Regions from separate parts of the Paenibacillus sp. FSL R5-0475 genome, predicted to be linked through region 2. Evidence: predicted binding sites of a transcription regulator. Region 2 holds the regulator's gene; each other region holds the start of a gene.
The links. The regulator LexA, encoded in region 2, represses DNA repair genes until DNA is damaged. The targets are predictions, from matches to a motif close to CGAACATATGTTCG.
Positions count from the first base shown of each region.

Region 1: a site for LexA is predicted at 1,584-1,597, ahead of MKX41_RS17035 (YolD-like family protein). Genes of this name have one in related genera too.
Region 3: a site for LexA is predicted at 2,821-2,834, ahead of recA (recombinase RecA). Genes of this name have one in related genera too.

Region 1 covers NZ_JBBORK010000001.1:3,800,133-3,804,411, forward strand. Annotated here, with positions in the region: gene MKX41_RS17020 (hypothetical protein) at 1-93, opposite strand, end outside; gene MKX41_RS17025 (M15 family metallopeptidase) at 170-856, opposite strand; gene MKX41_RS17030 (hypothetical protein) at 1,047-1,211, shown strand; gene MKX41_RS17035 (YolD-like family protein) at 1,208-1,543, opposite strand; gene MKX41_RS17040 (hypothetical protein) at 1,926-2,486, opposite strand; gene MKX41_RS17045 (PH domain-containing protein) at 2,604-3,092, shown strand; gene MKX41_RS17050 (glycosyl hydrolase) at 3,174-4,279, opposite strand, start outside.
Region 2 covers NZ_JBBORK010000001.1:2,344,017-2,348,295, reverse strand. Annotated here, with positions in the region: gene MKX41_RS10385 (hypothetical protein) at 1-318, opposite strand, end outside; gene MKX41_RS10380 (hypothetical protein) at 553-933, opposite strand; gene MKX41_RS10375 (L,D-transpeptidase) at 1,083-1,421, opposite strand; gene lexA (transcriptional repressor LexA) at 1,692-2,318, opposite strand; gene MKX41_RS10365 (LysM peptidoglycan-binding domain-containing protein) at 2,614-3,027, shown strand; gene MKX41_RS10360 (DUF896 domain-containing protein) at 3,137-3,346, shown strand; gene MKX41_RS10355 (hypothetical protein) at 3,396-3,923, shown strand; gene MKX41_RS10350 (HAD family hydrolase) at 3,957-4,279, shown strand, end outside.
Region 3 covers NZ_JBBORK010000001.1:2,826,501-2,830,779, forward strand. Annotated here, with positions in the region: gene rny (ribonuclease Y) at 1-470, opposite strand, end outside; gene MKX41_RS12645 (regulatory protein RecX) at 787-1,518, opposite strand; gene recA (recombinase RecA) at 1,684-2,751, opposite strand; gene MKX41_RS12655 (competence/damage-inducible protein A) at 3,051-4,279, opposite strand, start outside.

The sequences.
Region 1 (4,279 bases), 1.5 Mb from region 2:
AGCGGCTGACCCGATTGGATTAGCGTAACTAGCTCCCATTATACTCATTGACAGTACAGTACCGCATGCAAGGCTTGTTATTAGCTTGTTCACAGTGTTATGCCTCCCTTTATGGTTAGTTATCACTGATAATTTCCCCTTGGGTGGCACTGACTATACATGAATAGCTTTACTCTTTTATTACATTCACTGTCTTGCTTGCTGCGTCATACGTAACCTTTGCTCCAAGAGCCTCAGCCAGAGCACGCACGGGTACATACGTTACGCCGGTATCAAGAACACCATCCGTAAGTTTAGTGCCGTTTAAGGTTATCGTTACTTTAACGTCTTTGTTCACCTGGTCATCCTCCCCAGTAATTCTTTTTAAAGCTTCATTGACCTGATCCGTCGTAGGACGTTTACCTGCCCGAAGTTGAGTCGTAGTTAAGCCGAAGGCCATTTGCAGATGTGAATAATCTTTAAAAGACGTCCAGTCTCCTCCCCACTCAAGCCCTAGCTGTTTTCCCACCTGTACAACCTCTTGCCAGTCCGCTATTTTATCTTTATCACCATCACGATTCATATCCCAGGAAATACTATTTCCATCCGGCAGCAAAAGCGCAAAATCAAACGCAAGGCCATAATTGTGATAGCTGGTTCCACCCTTGGCGTTGGTAACTATAGGTCCAGGCTTACTTCTCCCCTGCGCATACAAGGCATTTTGTTCAGCAATCGACCGCAATCCCTGAGTAATAACGATGGGCACTCCTCTGGCATAGCTTTGCTGAATCAAAGCCTTCGCCCCTGCTGCCAAAACAGGATGAAGCCCAACAAGCCTCGCTGCCGATTTGTCCCTCACTTGATCTAAAGTCAGCATAGAATCACCCCTTGGTATAATCAATGATCCCGCTTCCCCATTCGCTTGTACTAATACCCCTGCTTGCATCTGCAAAAAAAAGACCCCGGTATCCCCGAGATCTTCCCTGAAAAGCACCTATTCATAGCTTCTTCACCTTGGATCATTTCTACAAAAAAGGGCAAAATATTAGCGAAAGGTGGGAACACATATGGACATTCATAGCGATAGCTATAAAGTTGCTGCCCTGAGTGAGCAGGAAGAAGCACTCGAAATTATTCGAAATGCCGAAGCTTCCATTGCAAATCTGACCGGCAACCCAACGGTGACCCTAATTGCTTATGAAAAAAGTGAAGTCAGCGGTTCTCAGCATTAGACGATGTAAACCTCCACTAGATCATCTACATTGATCCACTTCCATTCCTCCGCCCACTGCAGCTTAAACTCACGCGAGTGGGTGTGAATGGAAGTCACAAAACCACTAATTGTCGTATTCTCAAAAGGATCAAACAGCACAACAGTGACGCGCACATGACTCCGTAACGATAAAGCAAGTGTACATTCGATCTCCTCCAGCTTCTGCTCATCCAGAATAGGCTTAATGCGGCGCAGCGTCTCTCGTTCATCCCTAATAATTCTTACCTTGTGCTCCGGCAGCATCATTCGACTACTTTCCCACAGTCCGTTTTTCTCCAGCTTTTTGCCCATGGTAACCCCTCCCTAATTTCTATACTTATTCCGCTACAGACGAACGTATGTTTGTATTATATCCATACCTTCGCTGAATAATCAATAATCAGGAAAAAGATACCACTTTAAAATCCTCCTCTTTTATCTAAAAGTTGTATAATATTGAATATCTAATTGAGAGGAGCTTTCCACTTGAAAAAAAACAATGCCCTGCTCATCCTAATTCCCGTATTATTCCTATGTCTATACCCCCTCGTATATCGAAGCAGTACCCTCTCAGACCTCACAAAAGGAATCGTAGCTGGCTTATTTATAGGATTGGCAGTGTTACCTTTACTCAAGCTCAAAATCGCATCAAAAAGACGCTGACAGTTGAACTGTTCAGCGTCTAAATTTCGATCTATTCTTGAACCTTCTCTGATTCAGCGGTGGACTGACCATCAGCATCGATGAGTCCTGTTGCTTCTCTTGCTTCATTAAGCTTGGAAATGCCGTATAGCATCGCGACGTCAGCGTTCTGATTCAATTCCTCGAACTTCTCAGCAGTGACCTCTGCGGAATCAGCACCTTGAGAGGCCTGTTCTTTTAGAGAATAAGCACTTTGAAAAGCAATTTTGGACTCATCAAGCAGTTTACGAATGTCTTCGGGCAAGCTAGAGGAAATTTTCACTTTCTCAGCCTGATTGGATAGGTCTGTTGCGGTCTTTTGGAATTCGTTAATCTTCTTCTCCAACTGCCTGTCCGAAAGTTCTCCTGCTGAATAAGCAGCAATAGCTTCGTTGAACTCCGCTAAAGATGATTTTCCTAATTCATCAAGTTTAGACATTTCATTGTAGAAGTTTTGCACGGTTTCCTGCACTTCTTCTTCCGAGGCAGGAGCCGATGAAGTTGAATTATTATTGCTGCAGGCGCTAAGGATGACAGTCAGCATTAGCGTTCCTATTAGTAACACTTTTTTCATTATTTATCCCTCCACTAAACAGAATAATGTCGGTTTGTGTAAAGCGCAAATGAAATTTATGTAAAATGACTATTATGTTATAATTATTTCAATTGTAATCAGGGAAGGAGAGTATTTATGCCTTATTGCACAACCTGCGGATCAGAATATAAGCAGGGCGCTAAATTTTGTGGAGAATGCGGATCTAGCATTGACGGCACTGCTCCAGTGACCACCCGTCGTCCATCAGCAAATCCAAACGCTACTCAAGAAGTCGTGCTCTGGAAAGGCAAACCAGCCAGTATCTCTGATCGCCTCAAAGGAATCGTACGCCTAAACACGACTACGTACACCATTACAAGCCAGCGCATTATGGTAAAGACCGGACTTATCGGTAAAAATGTCGAAGAAATCGAATTACTGCGTGTACGCGATTTATCCGTAGCACAATCTATCATGGACCGGATGCTCGGCATCGGTACATTAACTGTATTTTCTGATGATGCCTCAGCGCCTCAGCTTCTTTTCCGAAAAATCCATGATGCCCAAACCGTCAAAGATGTTCTGCGCAAAGCTGTTCGTGACGAGAAGATCGCCAACAACATTAGCTACCGTGAACAAATCTAAGAACCTTTCACATTAAAAAAGCCCCGAAATCCGGGGCTTTTTCGCTAATATTCCGATGCTCGAATCAGTTCGGATATCGTCTTATGGAAGATAAAACGCTCCTGCTGGAATAATCCCTTTGGGTTGGCTAGGACTTTCCCACTGCAATACAATTCGCGCGTCCCCCTCATTCTCATAGTACTCCACTTTTATTTCATGTAGCTTGCCAGCTATAAGATTCACACTGCATTTTCGCTCCTGTCCACTCTGATTCACCCAGCTATCAATGATCAGCCCTCCATCAATCCACACCCGCACCCCGTCATCAGAGGAGGAGTAAATGGTATAGGTTTCACTATAGGCTGCAGTCAGTTTTCCACTCCACCGTACAGAGAAAGCGTCGACACGAATGGCTGGATCAGGCGAACCCTGTTTCCACGAAAATTGGATGTTAGCATCGGTTCGCGTCAGCGCAGGTGCGCCGCTAAGAGTCATGTTATTGTAATATTGCCCCCATAGTCCACTCTGCAGCACACTGTCTCCCTTAGCGGCTACAATTGCCGCCTCAGCAGCATACTCTTCCCGCGTGAATACAAAGCTGTCATTCATAAAGGCTCTAATTACCGCATCGGTATTCTTCTCATAAAGAAGCTTGCCCCAGGTCATCTGATAAGACCATTTGGGCTGTGATTTAGATAGTAGTGCAGGGGACGGTAGCTCTCCATTTTCTCCAATCGCGATCACTTTACCACGCCCCAGATCCCATAGACTATCATAGTGACTCCCCTTAAAATCCCCATCATAGATATCTAGTGCCAGCACATCTACTTTGTCACCGCTTGGGTAGTATTCGACAGGGTCATCACTCCACTGATTTTTTGCATTTGGGCTCCAGACCCACAATAAATTATGCAGCTTATGATAGCTGGTGAAACGGTCAAACATAAGGTTCCACAGTCCCACGTAGTTGATCTTCTTCCCCCACCAGAACCATCCGCCATTCATTTCATGATACGGCCGCCAGAGCACAGGAACACCTGCATCATTTAGTTTTTTTAAAGAAAGGGCTATCTTATCCAGATCAGCGATCAGTGCGTTGTACTGAGAGGTACCCGGGGTTATATATTTGTCAAAATCAGCGTTGCTTATGCTCGTAGATACGTTATCCCAAGCTGGCGCAGTCCCTGGCAACTGTGCGTGATAGCTAA
Region 2 (4,279 bases):
TGAAAGGGTTAGTGCGTTAACAACAATCTCTGATCCCATTATATTGTCGAACGAGTATAGCTTTGCTATTGCTTTTTTGCTTGTTTTCGGATTGCTGGTACCTATTGCTATTTTTTTATAAGGTTCATTAAGGGCGATCAAGTGAGATTGATTGGGCGGAATGAATGTTTTGGTGAATATAATATTAAAAGATGAGGTTGCGTTTAACAGCTTAGAAAGTTCAGAAGAAGTAGATAGTTTTTTTAATTCTATAATAACGGCACTTAGAATTAAGACTCCTCCTACAATGGCAAACATATACATTAAGAAAATCAGCATGTAATCACACCTCCAATGATCTCAGTAGAGCAAGATTTATTGCTTATTGAAAGATATGCCTGAATTCTCTCTACTAGTATCTGTTAAGAGCGAAAATCGTGGGAATTTAGGAAACGACTACTGATTAGAAAAGAGAAAGCACCCAGAGATCTGCCGATTTTGCAAGCTGAGTGCAAAATTGGGGCAACTGCTGGAGTGCTTTGTTGAGAGCTTTTTAAAATAAATATGTCAAGATCATAAGAAATTGAAGGCTGTGATTTGATCAGTATAAACAATTAGCTGTTTGTATTCGATCGGAGATTCATAGTGAGTATAGGGTCTTACAGAAACATCATTAAGGACTACAAAGTTATAGCTGAAATTTTTATCGGGATGTTCCGCACCTAAATAAGATATGTATTCATCTACAATGACATCATCCATTAGAGATTTTAAGTCAAAAACATCCTCTTTATTGGAGGTGGAAGGGGAGATGGTCCCTTGAATACTGCCGAATGAGGTGAGTAAATTTACTTTTTTTCCACTCGCTTGATCGTTATTTAACAATAAGCCAGAGAGTTTAACAAGTGCATCGACTTTAAAATCGACGAGGGTTCTAATTTTTGAGTTGTTCAAAACGAGACACTTCCTTTCAATTTGAAATCCTGTTAACATTATTCGACATATAACCACATAATTCCTATTAGGTCATCAAAAATACATAAATACAAACACGCCCCCTCCATTGAACCATGAGTGAGGCGTGTTTATCTATAGAGATAGATTTAATTCCTGATCGTTACTCGTGTTCCAATCGGAACAATCGCGGCTAGTGCTAACACATCTTCATTGTACATACGAATACAACCGTGGGATACTTCGTGCCCTATGGATGAGGGATCATTATTTCCATGTATCCCATAGTGAGGCTTAGATAGACCCATCCAAAAGACCCCAAATGGACCACCTGGATCGGGTTGTTTGTTAATGATTGTGAATTCACCGAGTGGTGATTGAGTTAACATTTTACCGATTCCGACTGGGAAGCCCCTGATCACAATGTCGTTATCAAGAAGATAAAGCATACGCTGCGTCAGATCAACTATAATCCGGTAATTTGGCATTGTGCAACACTCCTTTCTAATTAAGATATGAGGAGGATGCCTAAACGGTTATTCATTAAAAATGGTCATTTTAGCCTATGAGAACAAATGTTCTGTAATTGATAAATGGAGTTTGATAACAGTAAAAAAGCTGTTCTGCATTTGCAGAACAGCTTTTTAAAAAATAAAAGAAAGTATATATTATACGATATACCCTATCCTTATACTTCTCGTAGAAACGGATACCGTCCTTTAGGACGGTATCCGTTTTCGCTAGGTAGGAGTGCAAACTTAGTGGATATCTCGAAATAATCCGATAACTCTGCCGAGAATGGTTACGCGATTAAGGCGAAGAGGCTCGTACGCCGGATTCTCCGGCTGAAGACGTATATGATCACGTTCTTTATAAAAAGTCTTAACGGTTGCTTCATCTTCTTCGGTCATAGCTACAACGATATCTCCGTTATCAGCCGTTTGTTGTTGACGAACAATAACATAATCGCCATTCATAATCCCAGCTTCGACCATACTGTCACCTTGAACCGATAACATAAATACTTTGTTATCTCCAACATAGTGAGTTGGAAGCGGGAAGTAGTCTTCAATATTCTCAGTAGCAGTGATAGGAACCCCGGCGGTAACCTTACCTACGACAGGAATGCGAGCGACGGTTTGCGCGAAATGATGGACATTCTCGGAATCCTCTTGGCCAAGCAATTCTATCGCACGAGGCTTCGTTGGATCTCGACGGATAAGTCCCTTCTTCTCTAGCCGATCTAAATGACCGTGAACTGTGGAGCTGGAAGCAAGACCAACAGCTTCTCCAATCTCCCGGACGGAAGGAGGATAACCCTTGCTGCGGACTTCGCTACGTATAAATTCCAGGATCGCCAGCTGGCGACTTGAAATCTTTGACATTGGAATCAACCCCATATAGTAATGTTTGGGAAAATTATAACATAGAACTACCGTTCGCACAAACATAAGTTCTAACTATTATAAATATTAATTCGAAAGAGTTAATAAATGGTAGTCTTGTATTGATTGCGTTTCCTTCATCTAAACGATAAGAGTGATTCTTTATATGAAGAATATGGTAAATAGTAACCTCTGAAAAAAAGAGAACAATTGTTCTAAAATAGTATTGAACAAAACACATGTTCGTGTTATTATAATTTCAAAAGTAAGAACAAGTGTTTGGAGGATGATATTCATGTTAAAATACAGTACATACCGCAGCATCTACGATAAAGCCCCAGTGGTTGAATCTTTAGGACATAATCCTATTACCCGTTATTCAGCTCAGATTAAAGAGATTACAGAGCTTTTGCTTGAAGGCTTGATGCGTTTGTTCCGAAGAGATTTTGTTATTAAACTGACATTGATCATTGTGCTCGTACTATCAGGACTTACAGTAGTAGGTAATGTATTTGCAGGATCTACTACTTTAATGAAGGATGAGAAGCGCGTAGTGGTTGAACGTGGAGATACACTTTGGAGTATTGCTCTTGAGAATAAACCTTCTGATATGAAAACGGCTGTATATATAGAAGGAATTAAAAAATTCAATGGCATTAAAGGTAGTCAGATTAATGCTGGAGATATTCTCACTTTACCTATTTATTAATATTCTAAGAACATAATAAGAGGACATGAAGAGCTTGCAGGGAGTAAACCTTGACAAGCTCTTTTTCTCATGGCAGAGTTAGAATTAATTTATAAGGGGAGGGAAAGTTTTGAATATTGATGAGTTGGTCGCGCGTATTAACGAATTGGCACGCAAACAGAAGAGCGTAGGCCTTAATCAAGAGGAAACGGCGGAACGCGCCAAGCTTCGTGAAATTTATTTGGGGAATATTCGCAATAACTTCCGAGCACAATTGAATACGATTGAATTGGTCGATAATGATGAGCATGAACAAGGTAACAAGGGGCGTAAGCATTAACACCCTGTTCCTTTTCATAGATATTACTGGATGACTAGGGGGAACGCATATGGCCCGTTCTTGGGAAAGAATGGTTCAACGCAACACGCAGCAAATTAATAAGCAAAGAAAGAAACAGGGGAAGGAAACGATTTACGCATCTAAATCTAAATCTCCTGGTAAGAACAGTGAAACCTTTAAAGGCCGTAACATTGCATTTCCATTAGTGTTATTAGTGCTTGGTACTATGTTTTGGATGGTTGGTTCAGTGGACCAGGCCAAAGGTAATGGTATGCTTATGAACTGGCTAGGAGTCGTTTTGTACTACTTACTAGCGGCACTTCTGTTCTTCCGACGTCCGTACTTGAAGGTAGAGAATGCTAGACTATCTACTATAAAATTCAACCGCGAACGTTATCTGCCAGCTTCTGATATTGAGAAAATCATCCTTTCGCGTGGAGCTGTTGTAATTAAGCATAAAGGCAAACGCACGAAATGGATTTTTACCAGACTTATGAATCGTTATGATACCAATGCAATGGGGACTCGACTGGAAGCATTCGCAAAAGCTCACCAAATTGAAGTAGTTCACGAATAGAAATTAACCAGCCATGGGAGAGGGAGACCTGTAATGCCAATTTCCGCCGTACTATTTGACCTTGATGATACACTGCTCTGGGATGATCGGAGCGTTAATGAAGCATTTCGTTCTGCATGTGAAGCCGCTGGGGATACGATTGATCCACAAGAACTGGAACTTGCGGTGCGTAAAGAAGCCATTGGACTATATGAATCCTACGAAACGAACCCGTTTACAAAGATGATTGGGATTAATCCGTTTGAAGCACTTTGGGGGAACTTTACTGCAGGTGAACAGCCGGAATTCCGTCAATTGGAGCAGCTTGCACCGGGATACCGTAAAGAGGCATGGCGTCGTGGTCTTGCAGCACTTGG
Region 3 (4,279 bases), 480 kb from region 2:
TCAACATTGCTAAGAATAATACTTCTTGCATCTTCGATGCTTAAATTGGAAATTCTCTCCAATTCAGTGACTTGGTTTTTGTAAATAACATCAATTTGCTGTTGGGTTTCATCAATTCGTTTCTCTTTGTTAGCTACTTGTTCTTCTTTTCTTTCAAGCGATTCCATTTTTTTATCCAGAGATTCTTCCTTTTGCAGCAAACGTCTCTCTTGCCGTTGGATTTCATTCCGACGTTCACGAGTTTCTTTCTCAGCTTCAGTACGGATTCTATGGACTTCGTCCTTAGCTTCCAATACTGTTTCTTTCTTCAGCGCCTCTGCGTCTTTCTTCGCGTTCTCCACGATGACTACGGCTTCTCTTTCTGCGCTTTGAATTTTAGCTTCTGCAAGGGATTTACGAATAAAATAACCGAACCCAAAGAATAATGCAGCTACAACGAGAACGATAATGACCCAGATCCATGCTTGCATCTGTTCACCTCCTCGTTGGTTCCTCTCCAAGGTATATCCCTGGGAATTGTGCAGTTGTTAAACTATCCGTTCATCACCATACAAAAAACCGGTAAATAACCGATTGCCATACTGCACATGCTGCACATGCACACTGCCCGCCTTATCCGGCGATTACATTTCATATGAGTTGTACGCGAACCGTTTTAAAAAGTCACCTTTTTGGGAAGGAAAAAGGATTCTTACTTTATGCCGATTCATGTTATATTTTATTATTTATAAAAAGACATTGTCAAGAGAGTCGATATGCGCATTAATGTCAAGAGAATCAGTGAGTCTAGTAAAATTCCTCATCTTCACCCTCATAATTGTCTTCCTCAAGTAAAGTATTGATCACTTGTCGCACCATATCACCCGAGAATCCACGCCGCATTAAGAAGGCTCCAGTCTTTCTGCGCTTATCTGTGGCTTCACCACGAATAAGATTCCATTTCTTACGACCAATCTGAAGTGCACTCTCTAGTTCTTGTTCAGGACTGACATTCTCCAGTGCTTCCGAGATCAAGGTTTTGTCGATTCCTTTCTCACGTAGCTCTTGGCGAATCCACATTTTCCCTTTTCGCTGGTTCGTAATGCGTTGCTCGGCCCATTGCTTTGCATACAAGGGGTCATCAAGAAATCTTTCCTGCTGTAGCCGTTGCACCACTTCCGCAATAATAGTCTCCCCTATTTCCTTCTGCCGTAAACGGCGAGTCATTTCCATAGCGGTACGTGGCTTCCGTTCTAGATAACGAAGTCCTTCTACATAAGCTCGTTGTCGCTCATCAGCAACAACAATTTCCTCCAAATCGGCTTTCATAAAAGAATTTCCAGTAATCATCCGATATTTAATCATGACGTCTTCGTGTACAGTCATGTTATAGGCTCCGAAATGTATGATGTAGCGGTGGTCCGACTTCTTCTGACGTTCTACCTTAGTAATTTCTAAAAGTTCTCCATCAGGAAAATCAGATAGGACCTGTACGTCCTGCTCATCCGATTCAAAATCCATATCCAGCTGTATTACCATAGTTGCTTGTCACCTCATAGCAATAAAATATCCCCACAAAGTGCAGCTTAACTTCGGTGCGTACTCAGGTACTTTGGGGGGACCCCAAATATATATGTTCTTACACTGTTAAGAAAAGACACCCTGCAACAATGAATCACAGGGCGTCCTATTCCTTAGTAAATTCTATTGTTCGATTTCGAGAAGTAGCTTTTCTTCTTCCTCTTGCTCTGCAATGATTTCCGCTTCATTTGGTGCAGCAACAATAGTGGACAGGTTACTTGCTTCACGGATCTTGTTCTCAATGATAAGTGCAATATCTTGATGTTCTTTCAAGAACTGTTTGGCATTCTCACGTCCTTGACCGAGACGCTCACCCTCATAGGAATACCAAGCACCACTCTTATTCACGATGTCCATTTCAGTACCGATGTCTACAAGACTTCCTTCTCTGGAAATCCCTTCACCATACATGATATCAACATCAGCTTGTTTAAATGGAGGTGCTACCTTATTCTTCACAATCTTGATCTTGGTGCGGTTACCTACAACGTCGTTACCCATCTTAATACTTTCGACACGGCGAACATCCAACCGTACGGAAGAGTAGAATTTCAACGCCCGACCACCCGGTGTTGTCTCAGGGTTACCGAACATAACACCAATTTTCTCACGAAGCTGGTTAATAAAGATAGCAATTGTATTCGATTTACTAATGGCACCAGATAGCTTCCGAAGCGCTTGAGACATCAAACGAGCCTGTAGGCCGACGTGAGAGTCACCCATATCACCTTCGATTTCCGCTTTAGGAACCAACGCAGCTACGGAGTCAACGACAATAATGTCTACTGCACCACTACGGACAAGTGCTTCAGCAATCTCAAGTGCCTGTTCACCCGTATCTGGCTGAGATAGCAACAATTCATCAATGTTTACGCCCAAGTTACGTGCATACTTCGGATCGAGCGCATGCTCAGCATCGATAAATGCAGCTTGTCCTCCTTGTTTTTGCACTTCTGCAATAGCATGAAGAGCAACAGTCGTTTTACCGGAGGATTCAGGCCCGTATACTTCAATAATACGTCCCTTTGGAAGTCCGCCTATACCTAACGCAATATCAAGTGCCAAAGATCCGCTAGGTACAACTTCCACTTGCATATGAGTGGATTCTCCCAGTTTCATGATCGAACCTTTACCAAATTGTTTTTCTATTTGACGAAGCGCCATATCAAGCGCTGCACGACGATCTGACAATCAGACCACTTCCTTCACTGTTTATAATAATATAATAACGTGTTTTTGAGGTCTTGCCAAGCTTTTTTTCGAACATACATTCGTTTTTTTTGTCTCAAGCGTTAATTATCCCTTTTATTGTAAGCCTCCCTCCGGAAATAGAAGTTAACTGATTTCTCTACTTCACCGGACATCAACGACTTATGATCAAAACCAAAACAGCGATCAAAATCTCCGCAGATATACAAAAAACCGCAGCAAAGAAATCTCAGTGCCACGGTTCTTCCGTATGTCTCAATTATAACTGGGCTAATCTCCCATTACAAGTCTGAGCCTTCAAGAGGTGTCTCCACCTTCCGTTCCTCAAGTCTGCGCCATAGACGATACAACAGAGCTTTAACAGTACGCAGTCGTATATTTTCACGTGTACCTTTAAGATTAAGCTCGTATACTTCTGTCTTACGCCCGCGTTCAGCTAAACCAATAAATACAAGTCCAACTGGCTTACGTTCAGAATAGCCTGGTCCTGCTACACCAGTTACAGATAAACCGAAATCACTATCTGCGATCATTCTCACCTGATCAGCTAACACCTCGGCAACTTCACGACTAACTGCCCCTGGAGCATCTGGCCCCTCCAAATAAGCACTTGGCACATTCAGAAGTTTTTTCTTCAGGTCGTTGGAATAACAGACGATTCCTCCCGCAAACATCGAAGCACTGCCTGGAATGTTAGTTATACTCTCCATCAGCAAGCCTCCCGTGCAACTCTCTGCCGCACTTAAAGTCAGACCTGCATCCGCCATCCAATCCACAATCAATTGCTCCAGTGGCACATCAATATTTGCATATAAATGTTCTGGCAAAATCTCTTTGATCTGTTTCTCCAGAATCTCCAGCTTCTTGTAAGCTTCATGCTCGGAAGGCGCCTTTGTCGAAATACGAACGGTTACCTCTCCCTCTTTAGCGTAAGGAGCTATGGTTGGGTCTGTCTGGCTGTGAATAAGATCAATGAGCTTATCCTCAAGCAGTGATTCTCCGATACCGGCAAATTTAAGCATTTTAGAATAAAGTGGCATTTCTGTCGTTAGAGCGTGCTGCTGGAGCCACGGTACAGCTTTATCTACGAACATCGGCTTCATCTCGCGAGGCGGACCAGGAAGCACAATATAATATTTTTTTTCATGCTCAAAAGCAATGCCAACAGCAAGACCAATCTCATTTGGCAAAGGTGTAGTTCCTTCAATTATAAGTGCCTGTTTACGATTATTCTCCGTCATTACAATCTTTCGATCATCAAAGAAACGTTGTACATGATCCATTGCCAAGCGATCTATATGAAGTGTGCGACCTAAGGAAGCAGCCAGCGCGTCCTTCGTTAGATCATCTTCTGTAGGACCAATACCACCGGTAAATATGATAACATCCGCTCTGCTTTGAGCGATCTCAATGGCTTGCTGCAAGCGACTGCTGTTATCCCCAACTACGGTTTGAAAATATACATCAATCCCAATAGCAGCTAGCTCAATAGACAAAAACTGGGCATTAC